Regions from separate parts of the Sphingomonas sp. 4RDLI-65 genome, predicted to be linked through region 2. Evidence: riboswitches for the same ligand, from Rfam matches in the RefSeq annotation. Region 2 holds a riboswitch; each other region holds the start of a gene.

Region 1 (6,599 bases), on a different contig from region 2:
TTCGGTCACGTCGTTGCGGGGATGGACGTGGTGAAGCGCATCCTCGCCAAGCCGACCGGCGGCGGGATGGATGCGTTCAAGGACCAGATGATCCTGAAGCGCGTGGCGCTGGTGAGTGCGCGGCGGCTCGACGGCGTGGCTAAGCCGACGGGGTTGCCGCGGGCGTGGCTGATCAAGACGCGGCCTGATTGGGTGAAGTGAAGTTTCGACGCTAGCGGATGGCTTCTTTGCTCACCGCCAATTGGGTCGCGCGTCTGCCCACCGAACACCCGGACCACCCCGGCGAAGGCCGGGCCCAATTGGGACGGCCCCAGTAACGTAGGGTAGTCCCCTGTGAGTGACGTCCCCCAATTGGGCCCTGGCCTCCGCCGGGGAGGTATTCTGGAAGTTAGTCCCGTCAGTCATGCAGTCAGGCTGAGCGCGACGGCCTCGGCGACCTTTATCCCGTCGACCGCCGCGGAGAGGATTCCCCCCGCATAGCCGGCACCTTCGCCCGCCGGGAACAGGCCGGGGGTGTTGAGGCTCACGAAGTCGTCCCCGCGCGTGATCCTCACTGGCGAAGAGGTTCGCGTCTCGACCCCTGTCAGGACGGCGTCGGGGTGGTCGTAGCCGGGAATCTCGCGGCCGAACGCAGGCAACGCCTCGCGCAAGGCCGTAATCGCGAACTCGGGCAGGCACTCCGACAGGTCGGTCATATGTACGCCCGGCTTGTACGACGGGATCACCGAGCCGAGCGCGGTCGAGGCGCGGCTCGCGAGCAGGTCGCCGATGCGTTGCGCGGGCGCCTTGTAGTTCGAGCCGCCGGCGACATAGGCGCGCGATTCCCAGTGGCGTTGGAGTTCGATCCCGGCGAGCGGGTGGCCGGGATAGTCGCGCTCGGGATCGATGCCGATGACGATGCCAGAGTTCGCGTTGCGTTCGTTGCGCGAATATTGGCTCATGCCGTTGGTCGCGACGCGGCCCTCTTCGGAGGTCGCGGCGACGACGGTGCCGCCGGGGCACATGCAGAAGCTGTAGACCGTCCGCCCGTTCTTGCAGTGGTGCGACAGGCTGTATGCCGCCGCGCCGAGATCGGGGTGGCCCGCGCAGGGGCCGAACCGGGCTTCGTCGATCCAAGACTGCGGATGCTCGATGCGGACGCCGATCGAGAAGGGCTTGGCCTCGACGTGGACGCCCTTGGCATGGAGCATCTCGAACGTGTCGCGCGCGCTGTGCCCGACCGCGAAGACGACGTGGTTGGCTTCGAGATAGTCGCCGGTGCTCAGGTGGAGCCCGCGGAGCTGGCGCGTGCCCGCCTCCTCGACGATGTCGAGACCGTCGACGCGGGTCGAGAAGCGGTATTCGCCACCCAGCGCCTCGATCGTCTCGCGCATGCTTTCGACCATCGTGACGAGGCGGAAGGTACCGATGTGCGGATGTGCTTCCGTCAGGATTTCGGGCGGTGCGCCGGCTTTCACGAACTCGGTCAGGACTTTCCGGCCGAGATGGCGCGGGTCCTTGATCTGGCTCCAGAGCTTGCCGTCGGAGAAGGTGCCGGCACCGCCCTCGCCGAACTGGACGTTCGATTCGGGGTTGAGGACGCTCTTGCGCCAGAGGCCCCACGTGTCCTTGGTGCGCTCGCGGACGACTTTGCCGCGGTCGAGGATGATCGGGCGGAACCCCATCTGCGCGAGGATCAGGCCCGCGAACAGCCCGCACGGGCCTGCGCCGACGACCACGGGACGCGGGCCGGTATAGCTCGCGCCGCCCTTGGTGACGAAGCGATAGCCCGTGTCCGGGGTGCGCTGGACGTGGCGGTCCTTGCGGAAGCGCTGGAGCACCGTGTCCTCGTTCTTGAGCGTGACGTCGACCGAATAGACGAGCTGGATGTCCATCTTGTCGCGGGCATCGTGCGCGCGTCGCGCCACGGTGTAGCGGATCAGGTCGCGCGGTGTGACGCGCAGGCGATCGCGGATCGCGGCGGGGAGCGCTTCGTCGGCGTGGTTGAGCGGGAGCTTGAGGTCGGTGATGCGGAGCATGGGGGACGCTCTAGCGCCGCGCGGCGCGATCCGCCATCGGGAGGACGAGAGGACATGATCATGCGGACCGACGACGAGCAGAATGCCAAGAGTGCCAGGCGCAAGGAGGTCCACGACAAGATCGTCGCGAGCAAGACGATCGAGAAGGGCTTGATCATCGTCCACACCGGCAAGGGCAAGGGCAAGTCGACCGCCGCGTTCGGCATGGCGGTGCGGATGATCGGGCATGGGCGCAAGGTCGGCGTGGTGCAGTTCGTCAAGGGCGCGATGGCGACCGGCGAGAAGGCGGTGTTCGATGCGTTCCCGGACCTGTGCGAGTTCAAGCCGATGGGGGAGGGCTTCACGTGGGACACGCAGGATCGTGCGCGCGACATCGCAGTGGCGCGCGAGGCGTGGGACGAGGTGAAGCGGATGATCGCCGATCCGTCCTATGCGATGGTGGTGGCCGACGAGCTGAACATCGTGTTGCGGTATGAGTATCTGCCGGTCGACGAGGTGCTGGCGGTGCTGGCGGCTAAGCCTGAGATGACGCATGTCGTCATAACCGGGCGCAACGCGCCGGATGCACTGATCGAGATGGCGGACCTGGTGACGGAGATGACGCAAGTGAAGCATCCGTTCCGGTCGGGGGTGAAGGCGCAGGCGGGGGTGGAGTTCTGACGTCTTGATCCTCCCCTGTCAGGGGAGGATTAGAGGCTGCTTGTCTACCGTCGATCGTACGCCTATCGCTCCTCCCGCGACAGGTTTTCCCGAGGCGGCAACGCTCAGGGAAATGAAAATGGGAACGGGTGAACCCCGGCTGCCCCTGCAACTGTAAGCGGCGAGTCACCGTGCCACACGCCATTGGGACGCGAGTTCCGAGAAGGCGGCACAGACCGGCGTCGACCCGCGAGCCAGGAGACCTGCCCGTCGCGGTCGTCTTTCGTCCGGCCAGGGTGCGCCGAACGGACGGGTAACACCCCGAGCGACGACATCGCTTCGCGTCGCGCGCGAGAGCCGGAGGCCTGCGCCTCCTGCCCTATCGCGCGGTGCGGAATCGACTGTCCGAAGGGGTTTTCATGGCAAAGATATTTCGTTTTGCGTCCGTGCGAGGGCGGACATGCTGAAACCGGTCGAAAACCGCGTTGCAGTCGTCGCGTGCAACACGTGTCGGCATTCCGCTGAGGTCCGCAACGATGCGGACGGCAAGCGCGGCGGCGCGCGACTGGTCGAAGCGCTGCGCACGGTGCAGGCTGGCGATCCGGCCTATGCCGAGGTCGCGGTACAGGAAATGCCGTGCCTGTTCGCGTGCCAGGATTTCTGCACCATCCACCTCCGCGCGCCGGCCAAGGTGGGATACGTGCTCGGCCGGTTCGAGCCGACCGAAGACTCCGCCCGCGCCATCCTCGATTATGCGCGGCTCTATGGCGAAAGCGCGTTCGGGCAGGTACCGTTCAAGCAATGGCCGCAAGGCGTGAAGGGCCATTTCATCACCCGGACCCCGCCAGAGGGGTTCGTGGTCGAATGAGCGGATTCGCGTCGCCCGCCGCCTTCCTGGCGGCGCTGCGCAATCTTCCTCAGGCCGATGCGGCGGCGCGCGCAGCCGCAGTCGCGCGGCAGGGCGTGCTGACCAAGCCGCCCGGTTCGCTGGGGCGGCTGGAGGATATCGCGGTGTTCATGGCAGGCTGGCAGGGGCGCGAGCGGCCGCGGCTCGATCGTGGGCGCGCGATCATCTTTGCGGGCAACCACGGGATCGTCGCACGCGGCGTCAGTGCGTTTCCGGCATCGGTGACCGCACAGATGGTCGCGAATTTTGAGAATGGCGGCGCTGCGATCAACGCACTGTCGACCGCAGCGGGGCTTGGATTGAGCGTCGTCGCGCTCGATCTGGACCGTCCGACCGCGGACTTCACGGTGGAGCCGGCGATGTCCGAGGACGACTGTCTGGCGGCAATCAATGCCGGCGCGGCGGCGGTTACCGACGATTTGCCCGATCTCGTAGTGTTGGGCGAGATGGGCATCGGCAATTCGACCAGCGCTGCCGCGCTGTGCACCGCGAGCTTCGGCGGACCGGCGCGTGACTGGGTCGGGCCGGGTACCGGAGTCGATGACGAGGGGATCTTGCGCAAGATCGCGACGGTCGAGGCCGGGGTCGCACTCCATCAGGACAGGCTCGCTACCCCGTTCGAGACGCTGCGCCGGCTCGGCGGGCGGGAGCTGGCGGCGATCGCGGGTGCCGTGGTCGCGGCCCGGCTCGCGGGCGTGCCGGTGATGCTCGATGGCTTCATCTGTTGCGCGGCGATCGCACCGCTTGCGGCGGCATGCCCGGATATCCTCGATCACTGCCTCGCGGGGCACGTGTCCGCCGAGCCTGGACATGGGCGCCTGATCGAGGCGTTGCGGCTTGAACCCTTGCTGTCGCTCGGGATGCGGCTGGGCGAGGGGAGCGGCGCGGCGACCGCGACGTTGCTCGTCAGGGCGGCGCTGGCGGCGCATGACGGGATGGCGACGTTCGCGGAAGCCGGGGTGTCGGGCGCGTGACGGCGCCGCACATGCTGTACCTGATGCGGCATGGTGCGCCAGCGATCGAGGGGCGACTGCTCGGGCGGACCGACGATCCGGTGACTGAGAGCGGGATTGCCGCATGCGTCGCTCGCGCGCGCGGTCTTACCTTCGCTCGGATACTATCGTCCGATCTCATACGAGCACGGGACTGTGCGGCGGCCATCGCCGCTCCTCTTGGGCTGTCCCCGACATCCGACCCGTCGTGGCGCGAACTGGATTTCGGGGATTGGGACGGGCTTCCCCCGGCCGCGGTGGATCAGGCTGCTTTGCTGCGGTTCTACGACGACCCGGACGCCGCGCCGCCGCCGCAGGGTGAGCGCTGGTCGATCTTGCAGACCCGTGTGGCGCAAGCGCTGGCGACCATGGCTCCGGTCCCGACCTTGGTCGTGACGCATGGCGGTGCCATCCGGGCGGCACTCGCCGAACTGTGCGGGTTCGACCAGCGACAGCTCTGGGCGTTCCATCTCCCCTATGCCGCGCTGGTGTCGCTGCGCATCTGGCCGGGAGAAGCGCGCACCGTTCAGATTGTCGGAGTGTCGACATGAAGCGGCTGGTCGTCGCGTTCGGTTTCCTGACCCGGCTGCCGATGCCACGCGTGACGATGGCGCCGCAGGGCTTTGCCGAGGCGATCCGGTTCTATCCCATCGTCGGCCTAACGATCGGCGTGCTGGTGGCCGCGGCGGGGTGGCTCGGCGCCCTGGTCGATCCGTGGACCGGGGCATGTGCCGCGCTGCTGGCGTGGACCGCGGTGACCGGCGCGCTGCATCTCGATGGCCTGGCGGATCTCGCCGACGGGCTCGGCGCCGCGCATGGCGACCGGACGCGGCTGCTGTCGGTGATGGCGGATCCGCATATCGGCAGCTTCGGCGTCGTCGCGATCGCGGCGCAGATGATCGCCAAGCTCGTGCTGTTGCATGCGGTCGGCGCGAGCGGATGGTGGACGATCGCCTGCGTGCCGTTCGTCGCGCGGATGGGGCCGCTGGCCTGGGCGGTGCTGTTGCCGCCACTGAGGGTCGGCGGGCTGGGGGCCGCAATCGCCGGGGCTGTGCGCACGCGCGACCTGATCGGCTGGAGCATGCTGCTCATGCTCACCTGCGTCGCGGTGCCCGCTTTGCTCGCTGCGCCGCTGCTGGTCCTTGGCGTCGCCGCTTGGTTGCGGCGGACGCTGGGGGGCGTGACCGGTGATGCGCATGGGGCGGGGATCGAGATCGTCGAGACCGGGCTGTTACTCGCGCTCGCCATTGGTGGCGCCGTGGCCGGCCGATTGGGCTAACGCGAGCATCGCATCGAGATCGACATGGCGTTCGAGGACCCGGGCGATCGCGTCCAGAGCCGCATCGATCGATGCCGCATGATCGGGCCCGACCGCGTTCACGCCGATCCGCGCAAGCCACGCAGCCCGCTGTTCCGCAAGCGCCAGCAGGCCGTGGACGTAGCTCCCCGATACCAGGCCGTCGGGGCTCGTCGCGCCTTCGGGGGTGCCGTCGGCGCGGTGGCCGACGGGGTGCACGGTCGCGGGGCCGGTCGTCTCGCCCATATGCATCTCATAGCCCAGGAACCTCGCGCCCTGCGCGAGGCCTTCCACACGCTCGAGCGTCTTGGTTGGCGTGAGGATCGTCGTGACGTCGAGCAGGCCGAGCCCCTCAATCGTGCCGGCGGGTCCTTCGATTCCGTGCGGGTCGGCGATCGAGCGGCCGAGCATCTGATAGCCCCCGCATAGCCCGAGCACGGGTTTGCCGCGGCGATGATGCGCGCGGATGTCGATATCCCAGCCCTGCGCGCGGACGAAGGCGAGGTCGGGGATGGTCGCCTTCGATCCGGCGAGCACGATCATGTCGACATCGGGAATGGCCGAGCCCGGCGGCACCATCACGAGCGTGACACCGGCCTCCAGCCGGAGCGGATCGAGATCGTCGAAATTGGCGATCCGTGGCGTGATCGGGCAGGCGATCGTCACCTGGCGTTCGGGGGACGCGACGGGGCGTTCGAGGATCACGGCGTCCTCGCTCGGCAAGCGTACTGCGTCGGCGAGCCAGG
Region 2 (6,599 bases):
GTAGACGCGAGCGCTGACGGGCTTGCCGATGAAGGGGTTCCAGTCGGCCGGTTCATCGCGTGCAGCGAGCGCTCGGACGGTCTGGCCGAACATCGTGCAGAGTGTCGGGAAGGCGTCGCGGAACAGGCCGGAGACCCGCAGCGTGATGTCGATACGGGGGCGGTCGAAGTTGGCCAGCGGCAGGATCTCGACGCCCGTCACGCGGTCCGACTGCATGTCCCACACTGGCTCCGCGCCGAGCAGGTGGAGCGCCATCGCGAACTCCTCTCCTGCGGTCCGCATCGTCGCGGAAGCCCATAGGTCGACGACGAGGTTGCGGGGGTAGTCGCCGTGGTCCTGCAAGTGGCGGCGGACGAGTTCGTCGGCGAGCTTTACGCCCTGGGTATGTGCGGCCCGCGAAGGCACTGCGCGCGGATCGGTGGTGTAGAGGTTGCGGCCGGTCGGGAGTACGTCGGCGCGGCCTCGCCACGGGGAGCCGGAGGGGCCAGGTGCGACGCGTTTGCCTTGGAGCGCGGACAGGAGCCCGGCGCGTTCGCCCTCGCCGTGCTCGCCGCAGCCGTAGATGTGGAGGCCGTCGCCATACTGGCTCTCCTTCACATCGCAGACGAAGGTGTCGATGCGGGTGATCGCCTCGGCTTGGGACTGCGCGTCGTCGAGGCCCAGCGTTACCGCGAGGCCGGTGGCGGTGGCTTCGTCGCGGATGTCGCGTTGCAGGCGGTCTCGGCGTGCGGGGTCGAGACCGTCGGCGTTGGAGAATTCGTCGAGCAGTGCTTCGAGACGGCCGAGGCCGGCGCCGGTGCGGGTGCGTTCGAGCGGTGGCGGGACGTGGCCGAGCGTGACCGCGCCGATGCGGCGTTTGGCTTGCGCCGCTTCGCCGGGGTCGTTGACGATGAACGGGTAGATGACGGGCATCGCGCCGGTGAGCGCTTCGGGCCAGCAGGCGTCGGACAGAGCGACCGACTTGCCGGGGAGCCATTCGAGCGTGCCGTGCGCGCCGACATGGATCAGCGCGTCGGTGCCGCGCGTGCGGAGCCACAGGTAGAAGGCGACATAGGCGTGGCAGGGGCAGCGGGAGAGGTCGTGATACTCCTCAGCGCGCTGCTCGGTCCGGCCGCGTTCGGGTTGGAGGGCGACGAGCGCGCCGCCGTGGTCGATCGCGGTGAAGGTGAAGTCTTCGGTCGGGTCGGCCCAGGTTTCCAGGAGATCGCTACGGAGTGCTTCGGGCAAGTGCGCGAGGGCTCTGCGGTACTCGGCAAGCGGCCAGTTTATGCGGGACATCGCAAGATCGCTGGTGTCGGGCATGATCGCGTACCCGGCTTCGGTTAGGTCGGCGAGGATTGCTTGCGTGGAGGCGATCGCGTCCAGGCCGACGGCGTGCGCCATCTGGTATGCCTTGCCTGGGTAGGTTGAGAGGACGATCGCCAGGCGGTGGTCGGCGACGGGTTTGCTGGCGAGTTTCGTCCAGGATTCAATGCGCGCGGCGATGGCGTTGATGCGTGCCGGGTCAGCGCGGTGTTCGCGGCGGGTATATTCTAGGTCGCCGTCTCTGGTCGCGGCTTCCTTGAAGCTGGCGACGCCGACGAAGAGGCGGCCGTCCACTTCGGGAAGGACGACGTGCATGGCGAGGTCGGCGGGCGAGAGGCCGCGGGTGGCGCCGGCCCAAGCTGCGCGGTCGGACGTGGCTAGCGCGATCTGGAAGACGGGGACGTCGGCGCCGTCGAGCGGCGTGGTGTCGGTGGCGCCGCGGGCGGAGAACGCGGTGGCGTTGACGATCGCGGCGGGCTTCAGGGCTGTGACCCAGCGAGATAGCCAGCCGGCTGCGTCGGGGGCTTTGAGCGAGGGCGCGAAGAGGGCGATGACGTCGAAACCTCGCGCGGTCAGTTCGGCGTGGAGCGCTTCGATCGGGTTGAGGTCTGCGGCGGTCAGGTAGGAGCGGTAGAAGACGACCAGCACGCGGGGGCGGTGCGCGTTGAGCGCGAACGCGGCGGGGCACGTTACGCCGTCGTGCGGTTGCCAGCCGCCGACGTCGGCGATCGCGCGGACTCCGCTGACCGGGCCGGCGTAGCAACCGGCGGCCAGCGCGAACTGGGCCAGTGCCGCTTGCGCCGCGACCGCGCCGCCGGTGTCGCAGAGATGCGCCAAGCGGCGCAGCGTCGACAGCGGGATCGTCGAGGCGGCGTCGAGGCGCGTGTCGATGCGGCCGTCTGCTGCGAGGACGGCGAGCGCTATGCCCTTCTCCCACGCGAGGTTCTCAACCTGTTGCAGGCCGTAGCTCCAGTAGGAGCGGCCGCCGATCAGCCGGATCAGGATGCCCTTGGCGCCGGCCAGCGTTTGCTCGACATAGGTGTCGACCGAGAGCGGGTGCTGGAGTGCGGTCAGGTTCGCGAGACGCAGCGACGGGAGGCGGCTTCCGGCCGCATCCGCACGTCTCCAGCCCGCGGCGAACGCGCCGAGGTCGCCGTCGGAGAAGGACAGGACGACGAGATCCGCGGGGGATTGGGCGAGGTCCTGCGGGACCGCGCTTTCCTCCAGCCCGTGGGTCTCGCGGAAGACGACGTGCATCGGGGCTCAGGCGTCCAGCGCGGCCTTGATGCGGGCCTCGTCGATGCGGTCGTGCTCGGCGATGACCACGAGTTGCGTGCGGCGGGGTTCGCCTGCGCGCCAGAGGCGATCATATTGCGTGCGGACGCGCGCGCCGACCGCCTGGACGAGCAGGCGCATCGGCTTGCCAGTGACGGCGGCGTACCCTTTCACGCGGAGGATGTCGGCGCTGCGGGCGAGCGCTTCGATCTTCGCGGTGAGGGCGGCGGGGTCGGCGATCTCGCCCAACTCGACGACGACGCTGTCGAAATCGTCATGCTCGTGATCGTCCTCGCCGTCGTGATGCGAGGGGCGACTGGCGATGTCGTCCTCGGCGGCGGCGTTGAGGCCCAGGATCACGCGGGGATCGATGATGCCGTCGGTGAGGTCGATGACCGGGAGGGGACGTGCGGACTCGGCGGCGATGACGGCGCGCGCCTTGGCGACGCCTTCGGGACCGGCGAGATCGACCTTCGTCAGGAGCACGAGATCGGCGCAGGCGAGCTGGTCCTCGAACACCTCCGACAAAGGCGTCTCGTGATCAACGCTGGGGTCAGCGGCGCGCTGGGCGTCGAGCGCGGCGACGTCTGGGGCGAAACGCCCGGCGGCGACTGCCTCGGCATCGGCGAGCGCGATGACGCCGTCGACGGTGATGCGCGAGCGGATCGCGGGCCAGTCGAACGCCTTGAGCAATGGCTTGGGCAGCGCAAGGCCGGACGTCTCGATCAGGATGTGGTCGGGGCGCGGGTCGAGTGCGAGCAGTGTCTCGACGGTCGGGATGAAGTCGTCGGCGACGGTGCAGCAGATGCAGCCATTGGCGAGTTCGACGACGTTCTCGGCGGGGCAATCGGGGATCGCGCAGCCCTTGAGGATGTCGCCGTCGATGCCGAGCGTGCCGAATTCGTTGACGACGACCGCAAGACGGCGGCCGTTGGCGTTGCGGATCAGGTGGCTGATCAGCGTGGTCTTGCCGGCGCCCAGGAAGCCGGTGACGATGGTGACGGGGACCTTGGCCAGATTGGGCGAACGGTCGGACATTCTACTTCTCCTTCGAGCACACGCACGCGCGACCTTTCGGCCGCACGCGTTCGTCGCTCAGACGGAGAACCGTGCCGCGACCATCCCCTGGATCAAGGCAAGAGCGACCGTTACGCTGGCAGGTCTCCTGGCTCGCGGGTCGAGGCTCGACGTACGCCTTCCCAGGTTTGCACCCAGTGGCTGCCCTCCGAAACGAAGGACGTGTGCGTCTCGCTCACCGCTTACAGTTGCAGGGACAGCCGCGGCATTGCGAGGAAGCCTCCCGCACCGCATTCCCATTCAAGCCCTTTCGGGCACCGGCGCGATCTGTGAGGTTCGGTACAACCGAGCCTCGGGGGTGGGTTAGAGGACTTTCCGGCACGCCGCCAGCTATCCGTGCACGACTTCGATCTCGTCGAAGCGTTTCCAGCGGTAGATCGCGAAGCTCAGCACCCAGCAGAGGACGAACAGGCCGATGATCGCGAAGCCGAGGCCGTTGAAGTTCTCGCCGAGTGTCGACGCGGCGTCCCAGATGCCGCCGGTCAGGCCCAGCTTTGCGCCAAGCAGCGCGAGCGTCTCGATGCCGCCGATAGCGATCGCGACGATGGCGGAGATCAGCGTGATGGTGATGTTGTAGTAGAGCTTGCGGATCGGCTTCACGAACGCCCATTCGTACGCGCCGAGCATGACGACGCCGTCTGCCGTGTCGACCAGCGCCATGCCGGTCGCGAACAGCACCGGGAGCACGAGCACGACGCCGATCGAGAGACCGTCGGCAGCCTGGCTCGCGGAGAGGCCGAGGATCGCGACTTCGGTCGCGGTGTCGAACCCCAACCCGAACAGGAAGCCGAGCGGCGCCATGTGCCAGCTGCGCGTGACGAGCCGGAACATCGGGCGGAACAGCCGGGCAAGGAGCCCGCGGTTGCCGAGCAGCAGGTCGAGATCCTCCTCGACATAGGTCCCACCGCCGCGGACATGGCCGAAGGTGCGCCAGACCGAGCGGAAGATGATCAGGTTCATCGCCGCGATCGTGAACAGGAACACGGCCGAGATGACGGTCGCGATCACGCCGCCGACCTGCTTGAACGCCTCGAACTGCGACAATGCGCTGGCGGTCAGCGCGATCGCGACCGCCGCGATCAGCACGATCCCCGAATGGCCGATCGCGAACCAGAAGCCGACCGCGATCGGGCGCTGGCCGTCCTGCATGAGCTTGCGCGTCACGTTGTCGATCGCGGCGATGTGGTCCGCGTCGACTGCGTGGCGCAGGCCCAGCCCCCAAGCGAGCAGCGCGGTGCCCAGCATCAGCGGTTGCGCGTGGAACAGCGAGAACGCCCAGCCCCAGGCGGCGATATTGGCCGCGACCAGGCCTGCGAACAGCCAGCCGATGCGCTTGCGGGTCGAAACCCCCACCGGTCTTTCACGTGTTGTAGTCGTCATGCACAAACCCCGCAGCGTCCGACGAGGACCGGGGCCTGCCGCGAACGGCCGGGACATACGACGACCGGACGCCATGAGCGGCCGACGCACGACGCCGATGCGGCCCCCGCCACATGGTCGTCGCTCAGCCAGTGTCACGCAGGCGGCGTTCACCGTGCCTCGGCCACCCCCTGGACCGGGACAAGAGCGACCAGACGCCGGCAGGTCTCCTGGCTCACGGGTCGTTGCTCGATGCACGCCTTCCCAGGCTTTGCGGCCCAGTGGCTGCCCTCGCGGAGAGGGCTCGTGCGTCTCGCTCGCCGCTTACAGTTGCAGGGACAGCCGCGGCATAGGACGGCGAACCGTCCGCACCGCATTCCCAATCAAGCCCTTCCGGGCACCGACGCGATCACGGGAAACGGCTGGAAGCCGCATCCTGCGCGATCGGTACCCTGCTTTCGGTCGCGTGCCAACGGGCGTGCTATTTCGCGATGCCGAGTTGTTGCAGCATGAACGCCTGCCATTCCGAATTCTGACGATAGCGCTCGAAGCGCCCCGACTTGCCGCCATGGCCCGCCTCCATGTTGACGCGGAACAGCAGCGGGTTGGTGTCGGTCTTCAGTTCGCGGAGCTTGGCGACCCACTTGGTCGGTTCGTAATATTGCACCTGGCTGTCCCATAGCCCGGTGCCGACATACAGCGCCGGATACGCCTTCGCCTCGACGTTGTCGTATGGCGAATAGCTCAGCATGTAATCGTAGGACGCCTTCTGCGCGGGATTGCCCCATTCGTCGTACTCGAAGGTCGTCAGCGGGATCGACGCGTCGAGCATCGTCGTAACCACGTCGACGAACGGCACCTGCGCGATGATGAGCTTGTAGTCGGCCGGCGCCATGTTCGCGACGCCGCCCATCAGCAGCCCGCCCGCGCTGCCGCCCATCGCCGCGACGCGGTCCTTGGCGGCGTATTTCTGCGCGACGAGATAGCGGGTGACGTCGATGAAGTCGGTGAAGCTGTTCTTCTTGTTGAGCAGATGCCCGTCGTCATACCAGCCGCGCCCCATCTCCTGCCCGCCGCGGATATGCGCGATCGCATAGACCATTCCGCGGTCGAGCAGGCCGATCCGGCCGGGATCGACGGCGGGGTCGCTCGAAATGCCGTAGCTGCCATAGGCGTATTGGAAGAGCGGCGCGGTGCCGTCGCGCTTGGTGCCCTTGGCGTAGACCAGCGACACGGGAATCCGCGTGCCGTCTCTCGCGGGTGCCCAGACCCGTTCTGTTACGTATTTCGCGGGGTCGTAGCCCGGCACTGGCGCAACCTTCAATACACGGCGCTCGCCGGTCTTCGCGTTGACCTCATACGTGGTGGTAGGCGTGACGAGCGAGCCGTAGGTGTAGCGGACCCACGGCGTCGCAGTCTCCTCGTTGACGTCGAGCGACATGCGATAGGCGGGTTCGTCAGCGGTCACCGCGGTCGACTTGCCCGCATCGCTCAGCACCCGGATCATCCGGTTGCCGCCCTCGCGCTGGTCGATCGCAACGAACCCGTCGAACGGCTTGAACCCCTCGATGAAGACGGTGTCG
Region 3 (6,599 bases), on a different contig from region 2:
TCCATCGTCGCGACGTCCTGCGTGTCGAGCCGGACGCTGCCCGCGCTGCCACCGACGAGCGCGGCGGCTGCCTTGACCAGCGTGCTCTTGCCGGCGCCATTGGGACCGAGGATCGCGGTGACTCGGCCGGGGCGGAGATGCGCGGACACGTCGTGAAGGACGGTGCGCTTGCCCAGCTTCACGCGCAGCACGTCGACGATCAGATCCATGCGCGGCCCCGTTCCTTGACCAGCAACCCGAGAAAGAACGGCGCGCCGATCAAGGCCATCGCGACGCCGAGACGGACTTCGCCGGCGCCAGGGGCGAGGCGGACGAGGCTGTCGGCGGCGAGCACAAGCGCCGCGCCGCCTAGCGCCGAAGGCAGCAGCAAGGCGCTCGGGCGGTGGCCGAAGATCGGGCGCAGCAGATGCGGCACGACGAGGCCGACGAAGCCGATCACGCCTGTCACGGCGACGCCTGCACCCACTACGAGCCCGGTGCCGAGCACGACTAGCCACCGGACACGCCCCATCCGTATCCCCAGCGACCGCGCCGCCACCTCGCCGAGCGACAGCGCATCGAGCGAGCGGCCGGTGAGCATCAACAGGACGCCGCCGAGCAGCATCGGCGGCAGTGCGAGCTTTATGTCGGTCCAGCCGCGGTCGGTCAGCGCGCCCATGATCCAGTCGATCACCTCGGCGACCGCATAGGGATTCGGCGCGATCGAGATCAGGAACGCGGTCAGCGCGCCGGCGAGGCTGGCGAGTACGGTGCCGGCGAGGATGAAGGTGATCGCGCTCGGCGACCGCCATGTCAGCGCGGCGAGCAGCGCGACCGCGCCGCCTGCGCCGAGCATCGCGGCGACGAAGATCGCGGGTCCCGAACCGAGGCCGAAGATGATCGCAGCGACTGCGCCAAGTGCTGCGACCGACGATATGCCGACGACGGCGGGGTCGGCGAGCGGGTTGCGGAGATAGCCTTGCAGGACTGCTCCCGACAGCCCGAGTGTGGCGCCGAGCACGAGGCCGAGGACCGCGCGCGGCAGGCGGAGTTCGAGGATGATCCACCAGCGCGGGTCGCTCGAGAACCAGGCGTCGAGCGGCACCCAGACTTTGCCGCAGCCGAGCGACAGGCCGAACAGGAGGATGACCAGCAGGCCGAGCCCGATGAGTTTGGGCGTGCGGGTCATCAGAACGCCTCCTCGCTCATACCAAACACCGCCGCCACCCCGGCGAAGGCCGGGGCCCAATTGGGGGACGATCGTGACGGCGTGCAGCGCTCCATTATTTCCACCATTCCAATTGGGCCCCGGCCTTCGCCGGGGTGGTTTTGGTATGGGTGTCGCATCACAGCCTTGCCCTGATCGCGGCGAGGTGTTCGAGCGCGGGCGGAATGGTCGGGCCGCCGCAGTTGATCAGGACGCGGGGGAAGACGGCTTGCGGCGTACGCGGCAACAACCGACGGCGCAGCGCGGTGCCGCGGCTGGCGCGTTCGGGGGCGATCACGATCGCGGGGGGCTGCGTCACGATCGTCTCCGCCGAGAGCGTGCCGGTATGCGTCAAGCCGTAGCTCGCGGCGGCGTTGCGGAAGCCAACACGCGTCATCATCTCGTTCAGCAACGTGCTCCCCCCGGTTGCGAGATCGCCGCTGATATAGAGCAACGCGCTCGGCGACAGTCCATCCGTCCGACTCCAGCGCGCCACCGCGCGATCGATATCGGCGTTGATCCGCACGCCACCCGCGGGCGCACCGACCGCGTCGGCGATCTGCTTCACCTGTGCCTGGCTCTCCGCGATCGAGTCCGGGATACCGAGCAGCAGCGTCTTCAGCCCGGCCCGCGCGTAGGCCGCCTGGGTCGCCGGCGGCGTATACGTGCTGGCGATGACGAGATCGGGGTGGAGCGCGATCACCTCCTCGGCGGTCCCGGCGATTCCGCGAAACCGACGCGCGACGTCGAGCGGGATCGAGGTCGCGGACGGATCTTGCGAATAATGGCTGATCCCGGCGATCCGCGATGCGGGCAGGATCCGGACCAGCACCGAATCCACGCACGGATTGGTCGAGACGATCCCCCCGCCACCGCCCGCTCCGGGGGATTGCGCGCAGCCCCCGAGCAGGAGCGCGAGGAGGATCGGCCTTCGCCTCACTTCAGCCGCAACCGCACGCCGCCATACGCCGCGCGACCGTAATTGCCGTAGCCCGCGACCGTCTCGTACCGCGAGTCGGTGAGGTTATCGACGCGGCCGTACAGTGCGATCTGGTCGGTGATCGGCATTTCCGCGCGGACGCCCGCCAGCGCATAGCCGTCGAGCCGCACGGTGTTGGCGGCGTCGTCGAAGCTGTCGCCGACCATCGTCACGGTACCGCCGACCGACAGTCCGAACGCGAACCGGTAATCGGCGTCGACGCTCGCAGTCTGCTTGGGACGGCGCGCGAGATCGTTGCCGAAATCGCTACCGATCGTGCGGTTCTCGGTGTCGATATAGCTGTAGTTCGCGGTCAGCGTCAGCGCGTCGACCGGGCGCAAGGCCAAGGTGAACTCGACGCCGTCCGCCTCGGCGCGGGCAATGTTGTCGTAGACGCCGAACGGGCGGTCGACGCAGATCGAACCGGCGGTCGTCTGCTCTGCAGGGCTGCAATCGCGGAAGTCGATCTGGTTGCGCGTCCGGCGGTTGAAATAGGTCACGCCTGCGCGGACCCGGTTGGCGAGGAACGCCTGCTCGACACCGACGTCGAAGTTGCGCGCGGTCTCCGGATCGAGGCCGCGATTCCCGTAGTCGGAGAAGAGCTGGTACAACGTCGGCGCCTTGAAGCCTTCGCCGTAGCTCGCGCGGACGGTGGTGCCGGTGCGCAGCGCCAGCGCGGCGTTTGCGCCGAACGTCGTGTGGCTGCCGAAATCGTCGTGATCGTCGTTGCGGACGCCGCCGGTGATCGTGAGGATGTCGAGCGGCTTGACGATCAGCTGGCCGTAAACGCTGTTGATGCCGGTATCCGCGAAGGTGAAGCCGTCGTTGAAGCGGCTGTTCTCGCGCTCGACTCCGGCGACCACGCGGACCTGGTCGAACGGGCGGAAGTCGCCCTGGTATTCGTAGCGTTCGCTGCGGCCGCGGCCGATGAAGGTCGGATCGCTGCCGAAGCTCGGGTCGTAATTGTCGCGGTTGATGTCGGCGATCGTGAACGCGACGCGGTTGTTGATCCGACCGTCAGCGAAGTTCGCGTGCAGCCCGGCATAGCCGTAAGCCTCGCGCGTCTTCGAATATTCGGGCGTGTCGGCGAGCACGTAATCGGGGGCCGGGAAGCCGTCGATCTCGACGCGGCTGTCGGCGAAATAGCCGCGCAGGTCGAGGCCGATGCCTGGTGCGAACTCGACGCCCACCCGTCCGGTTGCGCCATATTGGCGATAGCCGTCGCGCTCGGTGCCGCTGGCGGCGGACGAGATGCCGTCGGTGCGCAGATAGCCGCCGGTCAGCGAGCCCGATACCGGCCCGGACTTACCCGACACGCCTGCGCTCGCGAACACGCTGTCGGCATAGCCATATTCGGCGTTGGCGCGAGCTTGCACGCCTTCGGTCGGTGCGGCGGTGATGATGTTGACGACGCCGCCGATCGCCTGGCTGCCCCACGGCACCGAGTTCGGGCCGCGCAACACCTCGATCCGCTCGACCGAGCTCGACAGCAGATTGCCGAAGTTGAAGCCACCGCCGGTCGACGACGGATCGTTGACGCGGACGCCGTCGATCACGACGAGCGTCTGGTCCGCCTCTGCACCGCGGATGCGGACGCTGGTCAGCGCGCCGACGGTGCCGTTGCGCGTGACGGTGACACCGGGCGTGGTCGCGAGCAGATCGGAGACGACAACGGTCTGGCGGCGCTCGATCTCGGCGCGGTCGATGACGGTGATGGCCTGGCCGATCTCGCTGGCGGGCTGTGCGACGCGGCTCGCAGTGACGACGAGTTCGGGAGCATCGGTATCGGGGATGGTCTGGGCATAAGCAGGCGCTGCGATCGCCGCGGCGCCGAGTAGAAGGAAGAACTTCGTCATGGGGTACGTCCTGGCAGAACCGCCCACGACCATTCGGGAGCGGCAGACGTCTCTCGCTCGAGGAAGCCCGGCTGAACCGGAGCACTCGTCCGCGCCGGAGCACCCGCCCGCGCAGTGGATCGACCGTGAAAGGCAGGTTTCCTGGCTTCCGGGTCGCCGCGCCCACCCCGCCTTCCCAGGTCGAAACCCAGTGGCATATCGGGGTGGCCGCTATCCGGTCACAGTTGCGGGTACAGCGCCGGTCTTGCGGATTTGGATCGTGACGACCCGGCCCGCGCACCGACTTCCCTTTTGATCCCGTCGCCGGGACCCTTCACGAGAGCGGCATTAGTCGCGCGTCGTGCACGGGTCAACGCGGGGAACGCTCTACAGTCGTTCCCGCCAAGGGGGTGCGCTGGGGTAAGCTGGCTCACCGTCCACAGCGCGACCCCGGCGGAGGCCGGGGCCCAGTTGGCAAGGTCACAGTAACGAAGGACCGCGCTTAGTTAGCGACGTTCCCCAACTGGGCCCCGGCCTCCGCCGGGGTGGTGGCGTGTTGGTCAGGACGTCGCTTTCCCTTCCTTGTTCTCCCGCGAAGGCGGGAGCCCAGACTGGATCCCCGCCTTCGCGGGGAAACACGCTGTCTTCGTTTCCCTCAATGGAGAAGTATCACCGAAGCCCGTACCGCAACCCCACCCAGATCGTCCGCGGCGTGGCCCGTTCGACTATGTTCGCGCCACTGATCCCCGCCTCGATGCGCTCGCCGAACAAATTCTCCCCGCGGACCTCGGCCACCAGCGACCGCATGATCGGCAGCGCGGCATACGCATCCAGCGTCGTCGCGGCCCCAAGCACCCGCGTATTCTGATCGTCGTCGAACTGCCGACCGATATGCCGCACGGTCAGCGACAGCGCCGCCGCATCGTGCCGCCAGTCGACCGTTCCCGACACCTGGTCACGCGGGGTCTGCGCCGGTTGCAAGCCGTCCAGAGCGGCGGTGATCCCCGAACCCTCGACCTTCGAGTTCGTGTGCGACCACGATGCTTGCACGCCCAGCGGACCCGGCCGATACGCCGCATCCAGTTCGAACCCATGCGCGCGGATCGCATCGAGATTCTGGCGGACGCGGTAGGTCGCGACCCCCGGCAGCACCTGCGGCGGGTTGGTCGTTGTGACGTTGGCGATCGCATCCTTCAGCCGGTTGTAGAAATAGGTCGCGGCAATGCTGACCCCCGGCGCAGGCGTCAGGGTGACGCCACCCTCGACCCCGGTCAGCCGCTCCGGCGATAGCAACGCGTTCGCCGCAGTCGCATCGTTGCCGACACGGAACGGCCGATACAGTTCGTTGAGTGTCGGCAGTCGCCAGCCCCGATACCCGGCAGCGCGCAGCGTAATCGCTTCGACCGGCTGATACGCCACGCCCGCCCGACCGGTCGTCTCGCTGCCATCGCGATCCGCATAGCGCAGATTGGTCAGCGCCGCCCCGCCGGCCAGCGGCCGTTCCGTCAGATAGCCGCCATCGATCGACCACCAGTCGACCCGTCCGCCAAGGCTGAAGGTGAAGTCGCCCGCCACGAGGCTCCCATCCGCGAAGACACCGGTCGTCGTGGTGCCGCCGCCAGCCTCGCGCCGCCGCGTCGGCGCCGCGTTGACGAACGTATAGAGTTCCTGCGTCTTGCCGCTCACGTCGCGGATATCCGCCCCCAGCCTCAGCGTGATGCTCTCGCCGAGCGGCGGCGCGATCTCGATCCGTCCGCCCAGCCCGGTGGCAGGCGTATTATACTGGTTCAACGACTGGATCGCGGTCGTCCGCGCGGCATTGATGCTGTTGAAGCTGCTCGCGAACGCCCGTGTCTGCAGATACGCCAGCGCCGAATACCCCCAACGCCCGCGCCCGATCAACCGGACGCTCGCATCCGCCCCCTCGCTCTTGTTGTCGGTAAAGTCGCTTCCCCGGTCGCGCCGATCGGTGAATGCGCTCGCATTCATCTGCAATTCGGTCTTCGCGCCGATCCCGACAACGGTCCGCAGCGCGCCCGACGCCTGCTCATACGGCGCGGCCCGATCGACGATCCCGCGGCTCTCCTCGACGGTCGGCGTAAAGCCATCCCCGCGCGCGTAAGCCCCCGACAAAGTCGCGAACCCCGACCCGCGTACCAGCGCCGCCGAGCCCTGCGCGTCGACCGAATCGCGGCTGCCATAAGCGACGCTGCCCTGGAACGGCGTCAGTTGATCGGGCGTCGCGCTCTCTAGTTCGACCGTCCCGGCCAGCGCGCCCGGTCCCTGATATCCACTGCCACCACCCCGCGTCACGCGGATGCGCCCGAGCCGCCCCGTCGCATAGGCCGGAAACGCGACCCAGCCGCCGAACGGGTCCGCCTGCGGCACGCCGTCGAAGATCAGCAGCGCGCGACTGGAGGCATTGCCGCCGATCCCGCGCAGCGAAATGCCCTGGCTGGTCGGGTTGGCGCTACGCGAGTCCGACCGCCGGAACTGCTGCAATCCGGCGACGTCGGCGAGCACGCTCTCCAGCCGATTGCTTGCATTCGCCTGGATCCGGTCACGCTCGATCGTGACGATATCATAGGCCCGATCGCCC

The links. A riboswitch is a leader RNA that binds a small molecule or an ion and turns the genes downstream of it on or off. The one in region 2 is predicted to bind cobalamin.
Region 1: linked by a shared signal. The riboswitch ahead of VH567_RS10100 (DUF1636 domain-containing protein) and the one ahead of cobW (cobalamin biosynthesis protein CobW) in region 2 are both predicted to bind cobalamin.
Region 3: linked by a shared signal. The riboswitch ahead of VH567_RS13745 (TonB-dependent receptor plug domain-containing protein) and the one ahead of cobW (cobalamin biosynthesis protein CobW) in region 2 are both predicted to bind cobalamin.

Annotation. Positions count from the first base shown of each region.
Region 1 is NZ_JBCEBT010000003.1:411,364-417,962, forward strand. It holds gene VH567_RS10085 (peptidylprolyl isomerase) at 1-201, shown strand, start outside; gene VH567_RS10090 (NAD(P)/FAD-dependent oxidoreductase) at 402-2,018, opposite strand; gene cobO (cob(I)yrinic acid a,c-diamide adenosyltransferase) at 2,073-2,678, shown strand; cobalamin riboswitch at 2,743-2,942, shown strand; gene VH567_RS10100 (DUF1636 domain-containing protein) at 3,118-3,525, shown strand; gene cobT (nicotinate-nucleotide--dimethylbenzimidazole phosphoribosyltransferase) at 3,522-4,538, shown strand; gene VH567_RS10110 (histidine phosphatase family protein) at 4,550-5,107, shown strand; gene cobS (adenosylcobinamide-GDP ribazoletransferase) at 5,104-5,835, shown strand; gene VH567_RS10120 (cobyric acid synthase) at 5,788-6,599, opposite strand, start outside.
Region 2 is NZ_JBCEBT010000001.1:231,703-238,301, forward strand. It holds gene cobN (cobaltochelatase subunit CobN) at 1-2,562, opposite strand, end outside; gene cobW (cobalamin biosynthesis protein CobW) at 2,569-3,618, opposite strand; cobalamin riboswitch at 3,719-3,934, opposite strand; gene VH567_RS00925 (HoxN/HupN/NixA family nickel/cobalt transporter) at 3,988-5,037, opposite strand; cobalamin riboswitch at 5,220-5,436, opposite strand; gene VH567_RS00930 (S9 family peptidase) at 5,498-6,599, opposite strand, start outside.
Region 3 is NZ_JBCEBT010000006.1:33,101-39,699, forward strand. It holds gene VH567_RS13730 (ABC transporter ATP-binding protein) at 1-209, opposite strand, end outside; gene VH567_RS13735 (FecCD family ABC transporter permease) at 200-1,168, opposite strand; gene VH567_RS13740 (ABC transporter substrate-binding protein) at 1,326-2,126, opposite strand; gene VH567_RS13745 (TonB-dependent receptor plug domain-containing protein) at 2,123-4,021, opposite strand; cobalamin riboswitch at 4,136-4,350, opposite strand; gene VH567_RS13750 (TonB-dependent receptor) at 4,670-6,599, opposite strand, start outside.